DNA from 4 places in the Pantoea sp. X-Soil-MYKO-1785 genome. Region 1 is predicted to be linked to each of the others. Evidence: predicted binding sites of a transcription regulator. Region 1 holds the regulator's gene; each other region holds the start of a gene.
What was found. Region 1 encodes CRP, which controls carbon source genes, mostly activating them, when cyclic AMP is high. Its sites were predicted from a motif close to ATGTGANNNNNNTCACAT; they were not measured.
Positions count from the first base shown of each region.

Region 2: a site for CRP is predicted at 1,675-1,692, ahead of garD (galactarate dehydratase). Genes of this name have one in related genera too.
Region 3: a site for CRP is predicted at 1,577-1,594, ahead of AC6I8D_RS01410 (YjcB family protein). Genes of this name have one in related genera too.
Region 4: a site for CRP is predicted at 1,730-1,747, ahead of AC6I8D_RS03505 (CdaR family transcriptional regulator). Genes of this name have one in related genera too.

Region 1 is NZ_AP036000.1:3,815,298-3,818,852, reverse strand. It holds gene AC6I8D_RS18175 (YccS/YhfK family putative transporter) at 1-1,166, opposite strand, end outside; gene crp (cAMP-activated global transcriptional regulator CRP) at 1,224-1,856, opposite strand; gene AC6I8D_RS18165 (OsmC family protein) at 2,160-2,564, shown strand; gene AC6I8D_RS18160 (phosphoribulokinase) at 3,041-3,555, opposite strand, start outside.
Region 2 is NZ_AP036000.1:3,335,521-3,339,075, reverse strand. It holds gene garD (galactarate dehydratase) at 1-1,496, opposite strand, end outside; gene AC6I8D_RS15780 (MFS transporter) at 2,102-3,448, shown strand; gene AC6I8D_RS15775 (enolase C-terminal domain-like protein) at 3,460-3,555, shown strand, end outside.
Region 3 is NZ_AP036000.1:314,250-317,804, forward strand. It holds gene AC6I8D_RS01400 (oligosaccharide flippase family protein) at 1-138, shown strand, start outside; gene AC6I8D_RS01405 (ATP-grasp fold amidoligase family protein) at 147-1,097, shown strand; gene AC6I8D_RS01410 (YjcB family protein) at 1,190-1,471, opposite strand; gene soxS (superoxide response transcriptional regulator SoxS) at 1,725-2,150, opposite strand; gene soxR (redox-sensitive transcriptional activator SoxR) at 2,251-2,736, shown strand; gene AC6I8D_RS01425 (glutathione S-transferase family protein) at 2,776-3,441, shown strand.
Region 4 is NZ_AP036000.1:791,369-794,923, reverse strand. It holds gene AC6I8D_RS03510 (DUF3461 family protein) at 18-410, shown strand; gene AC6I8D_RS03505 (CdaR family transcriptional regulator) at 475-1,632, opposite strand; gene degP (serine endoprotease DegP) at 1,817-3,256, opposite strand; gene dgt (dGTPase) at 3,389-3,555, opposite strand, start outside.

The DNA of each region.
Region 1 (3,555 bases):
GGCTTAGGAATGTTGAAAAACAGCGCCAGCGCGCTGCCCAGCATCAGCATCACCGCAAAGCGACCGGCGGTGCGCAGCGCCGATGAACGCCACGACAGGTAGCTGCGCAGCGCCGGCAAAAGCGGCAGACGGCGCTGGCGATCGGCCATCAGGTCACGTTGATAGAGCGGCTTTTGGGTGCGAAGCACCCGCGCAATACGATTGAAGTGATAGAGGCAGAAATTCCCCACCGGATTATCAGGATGCTGACGGGCAATTTTTTCCAGCGCGCTGAGCTGCTTCTCCATGCCAAAACGATCCGGCAACTGGTGATAGAGAATGTTATCCGCCAGCACCCGTAAGCGGGCCGAAATAGTCTGGGCATTCCAGCGGATCACCGCTTCGGCATGGCTCTGCTCCACCAGTTTCTGCACCTCTTCCGGCTGATGCAGGCTGACCGAGATGTGTTCCTGCAGGTCCAGCGCCACCTGAAAGGCGCGGGTCAGCCGCTTATGGCTGTGATCCCGGCTGGCGGAAAGCATGTGCATCTGCTGGTAACAGGTGGTGATCATATCGACCACTTTCTGCTGGCGCGCCAGCAGCGGCGGCAGGGCCTTTTCCGGGTCGGTCAGCTGGGTCAGCAGGGTATATTTGGCATCGCAATAGTTGGCCAGTTCGCGGTAGATCAGGCTCAGGCTTTCACGCATCGGCTGCTCTTTCCACAGCCAGAACCAGAACCAGTTAAACAGCCCATACCATAGCGTGCCGCCGATATAGAGCAGCGGCGGCACATAGATCGGCATACGGCCAATCAGGCTCAGCGTGAAGATGGCGGCGATCAGGGTGCCGGGCAGCAGGCGGCCGTGTAGCGGACTGATTTCGCCGGTGACCCCCAGCAGCAACGGCAAGGCGAACAGAATCAGCGGCAGCGGAATGGCGTGCTGCGTCAGCCACTGAATCAGGAAGCTGCCGAGCGCAAACAGGCTGCCGCCGACAATCAGGCGTTTGAAGAAGCGTTTATGCGGGGTATCCAGACCGGCGATATTGCAACAGGCGGGAACTAACGAGAACAGCAGACCTTTTTGCAGGTCGCCAGCCAGCCAGCCCAGCGCCACGGGCAGACAGAGCACCAGGGTTTGCCGCAAGGCGTAGTTGACTTCAGGATGGTAAATAATTCGACGCCACATCGGCCCAACACAAACAATAACGGCGCGATGTTGCCATCACGCCGTGGGTGACAGGAATTAGCGGGTGCCGTAAACGACGATGGTTTTGCCGTGTGCAGAGATCAGATTCTGATCTTCCAGCATCTTCAAAATACGGCCCACGGTTTCACGTGAACAACCAACGATTTGGCCAATTTCCTGACGAGTAATTTTAATTTGCATGCCGTCGGGATGCGTCATGGCGTCTGGCTGCTTCGCCAGGTTAAGCAGAGTCTGAGCAATGCGTCCGGTCACGTCGAGGAAAGCGAGGTTACCCACTTTTTCAGACGTAACCTGCAGGCGACGCGCCATCTGCGACGACAGTCGCATCAGGATATCCGGGTTAACCTGGATCAGCTGACGGAATTTCTTGTAGGAAATCTCCGCCACTTCGCACGCGGTTTTCGCACGTACCCAGGCGCTGCGCTCCTGACCTTCTTCGAACAGGCCAAGCTCGCCAATGAAATCGCCCTGATTCAGGTAAGAAAGAATCATCTCTTTGCCTTCTTCATCTTTGATCAGAACCGCAACGGAACCTTTCACGATGTAGTAAAGCGTTTCAGCTTTTTCACCTTGATGAATCAGCGTACTTTTGGATGGATACTTGTGAATATGGCAATGGGACAGGAACCATTCGAGTGTAGGGTCTGTTTGCGGTTTGCCGAGAACCATTCGCTATTATCCTCTGTTGTAATCGTGCCCAAAATACAGGGGGCAGTTTTCCCTGTCAGGCGATGAAAGCTTCAAGCGTTTCCCTTACAGGAAATTATTCGGGCTGCATTCGGCGCAGTGCGCATCATTCTTCCCGGCTTCGCCATCAGGTGACGAAAAATATTTTCAGCACTGTTTGTAGCACAGCTTTTGCCGACTGTCTTCTGTTGTCTCGCTTCAGCTAACAGCGGATTTCTCTGGATTGCTGTTTACCAGGCGAAAGCGTACTCTGACGGCAAAACCGCATATTCTGGAGCGAAAATCATGCAGGCAAGAGTGAAATGGGTAGAAGGACTGACATTCCTCGGTGAGTCGTCATCCGGTCATCAGGTGTTAATGGATGGCAATTCGGGTGATAAAGCGCCCAGCCCAATGGAGATGGTGCTGATGGCGGCAGGCGGATGCAGCGCCATCGACGTGGTTTCAATTCTGCAAAAAGGTCGCAACGATGTGGCTGATTGTGAAGTGAAACTGACCTCAGAACGTCGTGAAGAAGCGCCGCGAATCTTTACGCACATCAACCTGCACTTTATCGTGAGCGGCAAAGCGCTACAGGATAAGGCGGTCTCACGCGCGGTGGATCTTTCTGCTGAAAAATATTGCTCGGTCGCTATCATGCTGGGTAAAGGCGTCACCATCACCCACAGCTATGAAGTGATCGAACTGTAATAGCCGCAAGGGTCATTGCAGACCTGCTAACTTCACTTCCAGTATCTGATGCAGGTTGATTTAAGACTGTGCCTGGGCAGGGAACCGGGTCAGATCGGAAAGTCGCTTAAGCCAATCCCTGGCCGCTCGACCCGCGCCGTCCCTGGCGCGGGACGCTTTCCTCTTCTGACCCGGTTCCCTGCGTGTTGAACTTATCTATTGCTGCCAGATTCTTTCTGCCCAGGGTTTGTCTGTAGCGACCTTCCTGAAACCGGATGCGGTTGTCGGACGTGAAGCGAAGGGAGCATATGCCTGTAGCAAAGCATCGCGGGCCAGGGATGGCCCGCGCTGAGCCTGCCAGGGATAGCGGTTTTGCGTCTTTGCGAAAGGTGTATGCTCCCTGAAGCCTGCCCAGGGGTAAGTCTTTAGCCGCAGGAAAGCCAGTTTTACTATCTTTGTTAAAGACATCTGCTCTCAGAGCGGTTTTTGCTGGCCTCTTACTCTATCCGCTTGCCTTCCACCAGCCGCTTCACCAGCGGACCCATGATCAGCTCCATCGCCAGCCCCATTTTCCCGCCCGGCACCACCAGCGTATTGATATGCGAAATGAACGATCCCTGCAGCATCGCCAGCAGATAAGGAAAGTCGATATCGTCCAGCGCCTGAAAATGGATCACCACGAAGCTCTCATCCAGTGACGGAATCGCGCGGGCGGCAAACGGATTCGAAGTGTCGACCGTCGGCACCCGCTGGAAGTTCAGGTGGGTGCGCGAGAACTGTGGCGTAATGAAATTAATGTAATCTTCCATTGAACGCACCACCGAATCCATTACTGCTTCACGCGAATGGCCGCGTTCGCTGGTGTCACGCACCAGCTTCTGAATCCACTCGAGGTTAACAATCGGCACCACGCCTACCAGCAGGTCGACATGTTCCGCCACGTTATGCTGGGCGGTCACTACGCCACCGTGCAGTCCTTCGTAAAACAGGATATCGGTGTTTTGCGGCAGCG
Region 2 (3,555 bases), 480 kb from region 1:
GTCTGTTTGCGGCCGCTGGCAATATCCAGAATCAACTCAAACAGTCGCCAGCCCACCTGCTCAATACTCTCCTCGCCGGTTGCAATAGTCCCGGCATTAATATCCATCAGATCGTGCCAGCGCTCGGCCAGCGCATTACGCGTTGCCATCTTGATCACCGGAATGGCCGCCAGCCCGTAAGGCGTACCGCGCCCGGTGGTAAACACCTGCAGGGTAATGCCGGAGGCCATCTGTTGGGTACCGCAGACGAAATCACTGGCGGGGGTGGCGGCGTAGATTAATCCGCGACGGGTAGGGCGCTGTCCCGGTGACAGCACTTCTACAATCGCGCTGCGGCCCGATTTCGCAATGGAGCCGAGCGCTTTTTCCACCACGTTGGCCAGCCCGCCTTTTTTATTGCCGGGCGAAGGGTTAGCGCTGCGGTCAGTCTGACCCTGATTGAGATAGTCGTCATACCAGGCCATCTCCTCCAGTAAGCGCTTACCAACCTCCTCATTAATCACTCGCGGCGTCAGCAGATGAATCGCATCACGGACCTCCGTGACTTCAGAGAACATCACGGTGGCGCCACAGCGCACCAGCAGATCGGAGGCGAAGCCCACGGCGGGATTGGCGGTTACGCCGGAGAAGGCATCGCTGCCGCCACACTGCATACCGACGATCAGCTCTGAGGCGGGACAGGTTTCACGCTGGCGCTGATTCAGCCGCTTAAGGTGACGCTCGGCGACCTGCAAAATTTCGTCAACCATGGCGCCGAATCCCACCAGCTTCTCATCCTGCAGACGCACAATGTCATGCTCTTCCAGCGAGATTGGCTGTACGTCTGGCGTGCCGGTCAGCAGCCTTTCCGGCTGTAATTTTTCGCAGCCCAGACTGACAATCATCACTTCGCCGCCGAAATTAGCGTTCAGCGCCAGGTTGTGGATGGTGCGAATTGGTACCACTGCCGCCGGCGCATTGATCGCCACGCCGCAGCCATAAAGATGATTCAGGGCGACAACGCCATCGACGTTGGGATAGCGCGGCAGTAAATCACGCTCAATCAATTGCACAACATGATCTACCACGCCCGCCACGCAGTGCACGCTGGTGGTGATGCCGAGCAGGTTACGCGTTCCGACGCTGCCATCGGCGTTGCGATAGCCTTCAAAGGTATAGCCTTCCAGCGCAGGCAGTTCGGCAGGGACCTGAGTCGCCAGCGGCAGGCTGGCCAGCGGCGGCGCTTCTGGCAGCGTCACCAGCGACTCATCAATCCAGCAGCCCTCGGCAATGTCGCGCAGCGCATAACCAATGATTTCGCCGTAGCGCACGATTGCTGCGCCCTGCGCGATCGCGTTGAGCGCAACTTTATGCCCTTGCGGCACATGCTCAGTCAGCGTCAGGCCATCAGCAAAGCGGGTGCCGGCTGGCAGTCCGAGGCTGTTGACCACAATCGCGACATTATCGTGCTCATGGACTTTGATATAGAGCGGTTGTTCAGTTGTTGTAGGGGTCATCGCTCACCTTCCCGTCTGTCGTACCGTACTTGTGCGGTGCGTTGTTGTCGTGTTGTTACCCGTCAGTCGCTCACTATTTGCCAGCTTCAGTATAAGGAGGCGCTGTGGGCTGTACATTGTGCAATTGACCGGCTTTGAAAGGATTTATAGCCACGTTTTGGGTCGATTAACCAAAAGCAAGTGAAGACCCTCACAAACAGCGTGGGAAACCGGCTTTCTGGCTGGTTAAACGACCGATATTTACAGGTTCCGTGAGCCATGCCGCAGGATTCTGTGCAAATGCCAAATAATCCCGTAAACATCGATTCCATTCCAGGGCGATGCTCCAATGTCATCGCTGCGGGCTGTTCTTATACTGATTTTCGTTAACCAGATCAGGTTATCCGTCACGACGCTTTACCCATTTGTTGCCTGCCGCACCGGCCTTATCCGCCTGCGCTGATGAGGGCTGTTAACCGGCAGGCTGCCGCTGAAACGGCAAAAGGGTAATAAAGATTTGCCAAAAAAAAAGATCGCCGTGTTTAACCTTATTTCTCTCTGATACCCAACGCGATGTGTATGCAGTCAGAGCGAATGTAGCTCACGCTATATTTCAGGAGTGCATCATGAATAGTTTCAGCCAGACAGCGGAAGCGGTGCAGAAGCGCACCAACGCCCGTTACTGGATTGTGGTGATGTTATTTATTGTCACCTCATTCAACTACGGCGACCGCGCAACCATTTCGATTGCCGGTTCAGCGATGTCCAAAGATATTGGCCTCGATTCAGTCGGACTGGGCTACATCTTCTCTGCCTTCTCATGGGCTTACGTTATTGGTCAGATTCCGGGTGGCTGGCTGCTTGACCGCTTCGGCTCAAAACGGGTCTATTTCTGGAGCATTTTTACCTGGTCGCTGTTTACTTTTCTGCAGGGCTTCGTCGATCTGTTCAGCGGCTTCGGTATCATCATGTCGCTGTTTATCCTGCGTTTCCTGGTAGGGCTGGCCGAAGCGCCATCCTTTCCTGGTAACAGCCGCATCGTTGCGGCCTGGTTCCCGGCGCAGGAGCGCGGCACCGCAGTAGCGATCTTCAACTCGGCGCAATACTTCGCCACCGTCATCTTCGCACCGATCATGGGCTGGCTGGTCTCTTCAGTGGGCTGGGCGCACGTGTTCTGGTTCATGGGCGGCCTCGGCATCATCCTCAGCTTTATCTGGCTGAAAGTCATCCACGACCCTACCGATCATCCTGGCGTGAATAAAGCCGAGCTGGAGTATATGGAGCAGGGCGGTGCGCTGATCAATATGGATGTTAAAAAGGAGAGCCGTAAAGTGAGCTGGAACGAGAAGTGGTTCCAGATCAAACAGCTGCTGACTTCACGCATGATGTTAGGCATCTATCTCGGTCAATACTGCGTTAACGCCTTAACCTACTTTTTTATTACCTGGTTCCCGGTCTATCTGGTCCAGGCACGCGGCATGTCGATTCTGAAAGCGGGCTTTATTGCCTCGATTCCGGCGGTGTGCGGCTTCCTTGGTGGCGTACTGGGCGGGGTAATCTCTGACTGGCTGATGCGCAAAACCGGCTCGCTGAATATCGCCCGTAAAACGCCGATAGTGCTTGGCATGCTGCTCTCCATTTCGATGGTGATGTGTAACTACACCGAAACCGAATGGGTGGTGGTGTTCTTCATGGCGCTGGCGTTCTTTGGTAAAGGGATTGGCGCACTGGGCTGGGCGGTGATGGCAGATACTGCACCGAAAGAGATCAGTGGCCTGAGCGGCGGTATGTTCAACATGTTCGGTAACCTCTCTGGCATCGTGACGCCGATTGCCATCGGTTACATCATCGCCACCAGCGGATCCTTCGAAGGTGCGCTGATCTATGTGGGTATTCACGCCTTTATGGCCGCATTCAGCTTCCTGGTGATTGCCGGTGATATCAAACGTGTCGAACTGAAAACCCGGCCATAAGAGGACGCAACATGCATACGCAAAGTTCACCGGTAATTACAGAGATGCAGGTTATCCCGGTCGCCGGTTATGACAGCATGCTGCTTAACATCGGCGGAGCACACAAT
Region 3 (3,555 bases), 3.5 Mb from region 1:
GGCCACGGCATCATGGGAGCCGCGTGGAGCGTTTTCCTTTCAGAGCTTTTGTCCCTGACCGTCATGAATTACTTCTTTAAAAACGGCGTCATTCAAAAGATTCAAGTTTCCTCACTCAACTACAAAACCTACAAATGAGGTCCGATATGCTCAAGTTGAAAGAAGAACTCAGAAGAAGTGTGCAGTACTTTATTAAGAAGATGCCCTGGGCGTACCAGGACCGCATCTACTACTTCCACAAGTTCAGAAAGCTGCCCAATCTGCGTCAGCCAAAAGTGTTCAACGAAAAGGTGTTGTACCGTAAATTTGTCTATGGCGATTACCAGAACTATGGCCGCCTGTCGGACAAATATTCGGTGCGTGAATTTATTGCCGAAAAAATCGGTAATGAATACCTGATTCCGCTGGTACACGAAACCACTGACCCGACCACGCTGAACAGCTTACCGTGCTGGAAAGGGACGGTGATTAAGCCGAACCACGCCTCCAACATGGTGGAGATTCTGCTGGAAGAGCCAGACGCGCTGCGCAAACAGCAGATTATTCACGACTGCTACCGCTGGCTGAAGACCGACTTCGCTAACGAAGCACGTGAGATCCACTATCGCTACATCAAGCCGCGTATCCTGGTGGAGAAATACATCGGTGATGGCAAAAGTGCGCCGATCGATTACAAGTTCCACATGTTCAACAAGCGTGATGGCAAGTTCGAATATGTGCTGCAGGTGATCTACAACCGCTGCCAGCCGCTGCTGTCGATGAACTTCTACGTGAATAACCTCAATGAGGCGTTTCACAAGATTCGCGATACCGGTCTGGATGTCTCGCCGATTCTGCCGTCACTGCAACATGCGCTCGATCTGAGCAAAAAGCTGGCCAGTGATTTCGATTACGTGCGGGTCGATTGGTATATCCATGACGAACAGATCTATTTCGGTGAACTCACTTTCACGCCGGGTGCAGGCCTGGTGACCGGATTGGATCGCGGTTTAAACCAGATGATGGGAGATATGTGGATTCAGGACCGCCGCGGAACGCAGAGACCGGGCGTCACAGTGCAGGATGTTAATATCCCTGCCATGTTGAAGAAAGTTTAAGCACACACAGCAATGTAAAAAACCCCGCTAAGCGGGGTTTTTTATTGGCAAAAATCAGGCGATCAACGCAATAGTGTCAGGGTGTCATTCGATCAGGGCATCGGCCATTCAGCAGGCGCCTGACTCATCACGTCGATGAAGGCGTGCTTAGAGATTTCCATGAAGTTATGCACGTTTTCCATGCTCAGGGTAATCCCCATCAGACCGGTGACGAACCAGCAAGTCATGCCTAAACCAATCCCGCCACACATGAACGCCATCACATGGTGACTATCCTGACGCAGTTTGGTTTTCAGGGTGCTGGCGAAAAACATCATTACGGCGCTCAACAATTCCCAACGCATAACAAGAAGACTGGTGGTTAACGTAGCCATCGGCCGGACCTCAATATCAGTAAGTATTCCTGACAGTTTGCGGACATCACCGGCGGCGGAAAAGCGTGTCAGGAAGTGCTTTAGCGCCGTCAACCCAGGTTCATAGTGTGACTTGGCTCACATTATATCACCCGATTTGAAATTTTGAACAAAATTTGACACTGGTATGGCAGGAAATTGTTGCAGATATGAACAGCGAGAAGGGCAAATCAGAGAGGCGATCAGGCACGCCCGAAGACGGGCGTCCTGACAGTTAACGGACCGGGCAGCACTCGCCGGTGGTGCGCTGGGTAAAGCTGGCCATGCTGTCATTGCAGCCGAAGCTAAGCAGGCGAGGGCGCTGAATCGCCTGACGGCGCATGGTGTGACGGTAGGCGGTAGGCGTCTGCGAAAACTGGCGGCGAAACACCCGCGAGAAAGTCTGCTGCGAGTCATAGCCGTACTGCATCGCGATATCAAACACCGGGCGTTGGGTCTGAGACAGCGCTTCGGCTGCCAGCGTCAGGCGGCGTTCACGGATATAGCCGCCAAGCGTCTGTTTGGTGACGGTACGGAACATCCGCTGCAGGTGCCATTTCGAATAACCCGATTTTGCTGCCACTTCATCAATGGACAAACTTTTGTCCAGATTCTGGTCAATCCAGTGCGTCAGGGAATGAATGATCTCTTCTTGCATCATGGCCTCATCCTTCTGGTGCTTAATAAGCGGTAATGGGAGTTTAGTCGTTTTGATGGGATGCGAGTATAATTCCTCAAGTTAACTTGAGGTAAAGAGCCAGATGAAAAAAGATCGCAACTACCCCAAACCGGTATTAACGCCGGGCGAAGTGGCGCGCCGCAGCGGTGTCGCGGTGTCAGCGCTGCACTTCTATGAAACCAAAGGGCTGATATCCAGCACCCGTAACGGCGGTAATCAGCGGCGTTACAGTCGTGATGTGCTGCGACGCGTGGCTATCATCAAAATTGCGCAACGCATCGGTATTCCGCTGGCGACCGTCAGCGACAGCCTTGAGCATATTCCGGCCAATAAGCGGATGTCTGCCCCAGAATGGGACGCCCTGACTCAGCACTGGCGCGAAGAGCTGGATAAGCGTATCGAAACCCTGACCCGGCTGCGCAACGACCTGGATGGCTGCATCGGCTGCGGCTGTCTGTCGATGCGCGACTGTCCGCTGCGCAATCCTGGCGATCGGCTCGGTCAACAAGGGTCGGGAGCGGTGCTGCTCGACCCGGAACAGGACGGCAACCATCCGGACCCGGAGTGACGTCTATACTGGTGGAAGGTCAACACACAGGGAATCATGATGATCACCGTTCACCATCTTGAGCAGTCACGTTCACATCGGGTGCTATGGCTGCTGGAAGAGCTGGAAGTGCCGTATCAGATCAAACGTTATCAACGCGAGCCGACCATGCTGGCGCCCGACGCGCTGAAAAAAGTGCATCCGCTGGGCAAATCACCGGTGATTACCGATGAAAACCGGGTGGTGGCGGAATCCGGGGCGATTCTCGAATATCTGGAACAGAAATATGACCACGAGTTCCGGCTGAAACTCAGTGACGAAGAGTCGTTGTTGCAGTCGCGCTACTGGCTGCACTACGCCGAGGGTTCGCTGATGCCGCTGCTGGTGATGAAGCTGATCTTCGGACAGATGGGGAAAGCGCCGGTGCCCTGGCTGCTGCGCCCGGTTGGCGCGGCGTTTGGCAAAGGGGTGCAGAAGGCCTGGCTCGATAAACAGCTGCAACCGCATATGAAAATGATTGAGCAGCATCTGGCGGCTAATCCGTGGTTCGCCGGTCAGCGCTTCAGTATCGCCGACATTCAGATGAGCTTTCCGCTGCTGGCCCTGGCGCAACGTGTCGGGATGGAGCAGATGCCAGCCAGTCAGAAGTGGCTGCAAACCGTCCAGCAGCGCGCCGCCTGGCAGCGGGCTATCGATCAGGGCGGTGAACTCTCTCTGCCAGGTTAATCCTCCCTCTGCTGGCACTCCGTTTTTTTTTCGTGCGGTGCTGCCAGCCGTTCAGCGTTTAAAAATGCCTGTAACTTCAACGCCTCAGCCGATGCGGCCAGCCGCTGCCTGGCT
Region 4 (3,555 bases), 3.0 Mb from region 1:
TTGATGGAAACAACGCTATGTATGACAATCTGAAAAGCTTAGGTATCAGTAATCCGGATGATATTGATCGTTACAGCCTGCGTCAGGAAGCCAATAACGATATTCTGAAGATCTACTTCCGCAAAGATAAAGGCGAGTTTTTCGCGAAAAGCGTAAAATTCAAATACCCGCGTCAGCGTAAAACGGTGGTGGCCGATCACGCTACCCAGGGCTACAAAGAAGTGCAGGAAATCAGCCCGAACCTGCGTTACGTGATTGATGAGCTGGACCAGATTTGCCAGCGCGACCAGGTTGAAGTGGACCTGAAACGTAAAATTCTTGATGATCTGCGCCATCTGGAAAGCGTCGTGTCACACAAGATTACCGAAATCGAATCTGACCTGGAAAAACTGACCCGCAACGGTCGTTAATCTGCTGTCAGTGTCGAAAAGGCCAGCGCTGCTGGCCTTTTTTATGCCGCCAGTATGGCCCCGATCATCCCTGCTCATCCAGCTGCAGCGCCACATAAAGCAGCAGCCGATCGTCAAAGTGACCGAGGTTCAGCCCGGTTAGCTCCGAAATCCGGTTCAGCCGATACTCCAGCGTATTACGATGAATAAACAGCGCACGTGCGGTCGCGCTCGGCTGCACATTATGGGTGAACCAGGCGATCAGCGTTCGCCGCAGCAAGCCGTTATTATCCATGCTCTTGAGTTTCGCCAGTGGCCGCGCCAGTTCATTGGCCTGCCAGCCGCCACGCAGACTGTCGAGCAGCACCGGCAGCACCAGGTCCTGATAAAAATAGCTGCGCACCTCAGGCATGCGCTGTTTGCCCACCATCATGGTGGTGCGGGCGGTACGATAGGAACGCGCAATACTGCCGGGGCCGGTGAAAAAGTTTCCCAGCGCAATCCGCATCCGTAAATGGCCGCTCTCCTTCATGCGTTGTAACAGCTGCTCGACCCGACGACGATGATCCTCCTGATCGTAACGGCCGTGTCCATTCAGCGCCGGCTTCAGCACCACCATTTCGGTTAGCGAAACAATGGCGATCAGGTTGTCCCGTTCCGGCGTAACCAACAACGTTTGCAGCTGCTGCAGCTCTGACATTGCACTATCGACCCCCAGCTGGCCGCTATCAACCTCCACTACGGCTACTACCCGTGGCTGATTAAGATCGATGCCGAGCCGCTGCGCCCATTCGGTCAGCTGCGGCGACAGGGTATCGCTGCGAATCAGGTTCAGCACCAGCTCTTCACGCAGTCGGCTATCCTGCGCCAGCATATGCAGCAGTCGCGCCTGCTCCAGCATCATCTCGGCGGTCATACAGACCAGCTCCCCATAATGCCGCAGCGCCAGCGGCTCACCGGTCAGGCCGATTACCCCGACGATATCGCCGTCTATCCGCAGCGGCAGATTAATGCCGGGTCGTACCCCGTGCAGATGTTTCGCCACCGCTTCATCAATGTCCACCACCCGACCCTGAGAGAGCACCAGCAGTGCGCCTTCGTGCAATTCCCCAATGCGCTCGCGGTCGCCGCTGCCAATAATCCGGCCGCGCGCATCCATCACGTTGACATTGCTGTCAATAATTTTCATGGTGCGCGCCACGATATCCTGCGCCAGCCGGGCATCAAGATGATAGGTAGCCATCCATTACTCCTGAAAAAGAGGGGAAGAGATAGAATACGCATGCAGAGCGAGCAGAACATTGTGCAATTGCACAGAGCCAGGTGGGCATTTAGTAAATTTGCGGCCAGCATCACACTCTTACCGACGCGGATTGAAGCAATAAAAAAGGCGGACCGAAGTCCGCCTGATAGCAATAGCTTGCCGCTTACTGCATCAGCAGGTAGATGCTGCTGTCGCCGCGCTTGACGTTGAGCGCCAGCACCGACGGTTTGGCATCAAGGATCTTACGCAGTTCGCCGAGGTTGGTCACCGGCTGCTGGTTCACGCCCTGAATCACGTCGCCTTTTTTCAGGCCGATACGGGCGGCAGCGCTGCCCGCTTTGACGTTATCCACCCGAACCCCTTTATCACCGGTGTCGCTGTTGCTGAGATCGGCCCCTTCAATGCCGGTGTAGATGGTGGCTGACTGGACTTTTGCCTGGCTGCTCTGTTGCAGCTGAACCGACACGTCCAGCGGTTTGCCGTCACGCAGCAGACCCAGTTTCAGGGTGGTGCCAATCGGCAGTGAACCGACTTCAGCACGCAGCGCAGCAAAACTGTTCAGTGGCTTGCCGTTCATCGAGACCACCACATCGCCGGCTTTGATACCGGCTTTCGCCGCCGCCGAACCAGGCAGTACCTGGCTGACAAAGGCTCCGCGCTGTGCATCGACCTTCATCGCTTTCGCCAGCTCAGAGTTAAGCTCGGTGCCCATCACACCCAGTTCACCACGTTTAACCTGACCAAACTCCACCATCTGCGCCGTCAGGTTTTTCACCATGTTGCTCGGGATAGCAAAGCCGATACCGATGTTGCCGCCATCCGGTGCCAGAATCGCGGTGTTAATGCCGATCAGTTCGCCGTTAAGGTTAACCAGCGCGCCGCCGGAGTTACCCCGGTTAATCGCCGCATCGGTCTGGATAAAGTTCTCGTAGTTTTCCACATTCAGACCGCTACGGCCCAGCGCGGAAACGATACCTGAGGTCACCGTTTCACCCAGGCCATACGGGTTACCGATCGCCACGGTGTAGTCACCGACCCGCAGATTGTCAGAGTCGGCCAGTTTCACCGCCGTGAGGTTTTTTGCGTCCTGCAGCTGAATCAACGCAATGTCGGAGCTGGGATCTTTACCGATCACTTTGGCGTCATAGCGGCGGCCATCGCTCAGCTGGACCTGAATTTTGGTGGCGTTATTCACCACGTGGTTGTTGGTTACCACATAGCCTTTTTCAGCATTGATCACCACGCCAGATCCCAATGCGCGGAATTTTTCCTGTTGGGTATTCGGCACCGGGGCACCGCCATCAGAGCCGTCACCGCTCTGGCACATCGGTGAACTCTGGAACGGTGAGCCGTCCTGACAGAAAGGCGAGTTATCGCCAAAGAACTGCTGGAACTGCTGTGGCATGCGCGGCGTTTTCACCGTGGTGGTGCCTTCAACGCTGATACTCACCACTGACGGCATCACCTTCTCCAGCATCGGTGCCAGGCTCGGCAGTTGCTGACTATCAGAAGAGGCGGTTTGCGCAGCGGAAACCGTGACGGGCGCCAGGGCCATACTCAGGCTCAGGGCCAGCGCACTTAGCATTAAACTCTTTTTTTTCATTTTTGGTTTCTCTTGAGGATAACTGTTCAGACCATTGCTGTGGTCGGTGTTGAGATAAATGTTTTAGCGCGAAGTTCCTTTTAAAGTTTCAAGCAAAGGTAAAAATTTATTCGCGCTCTTTACAATTGATGATTATTCGACAGCCATCAGCCGACGGTACTCATCCCAGGCATAGAGATCGGTCATCCCGCTAATATAATCCTGAATCAGACGAAAACGATAATATCGCTCCCACAGCAGGCGCTCATATTTATGCTCCACTACCAGGGTGCGCATTTTATGCAGATAAGCTTTACGAT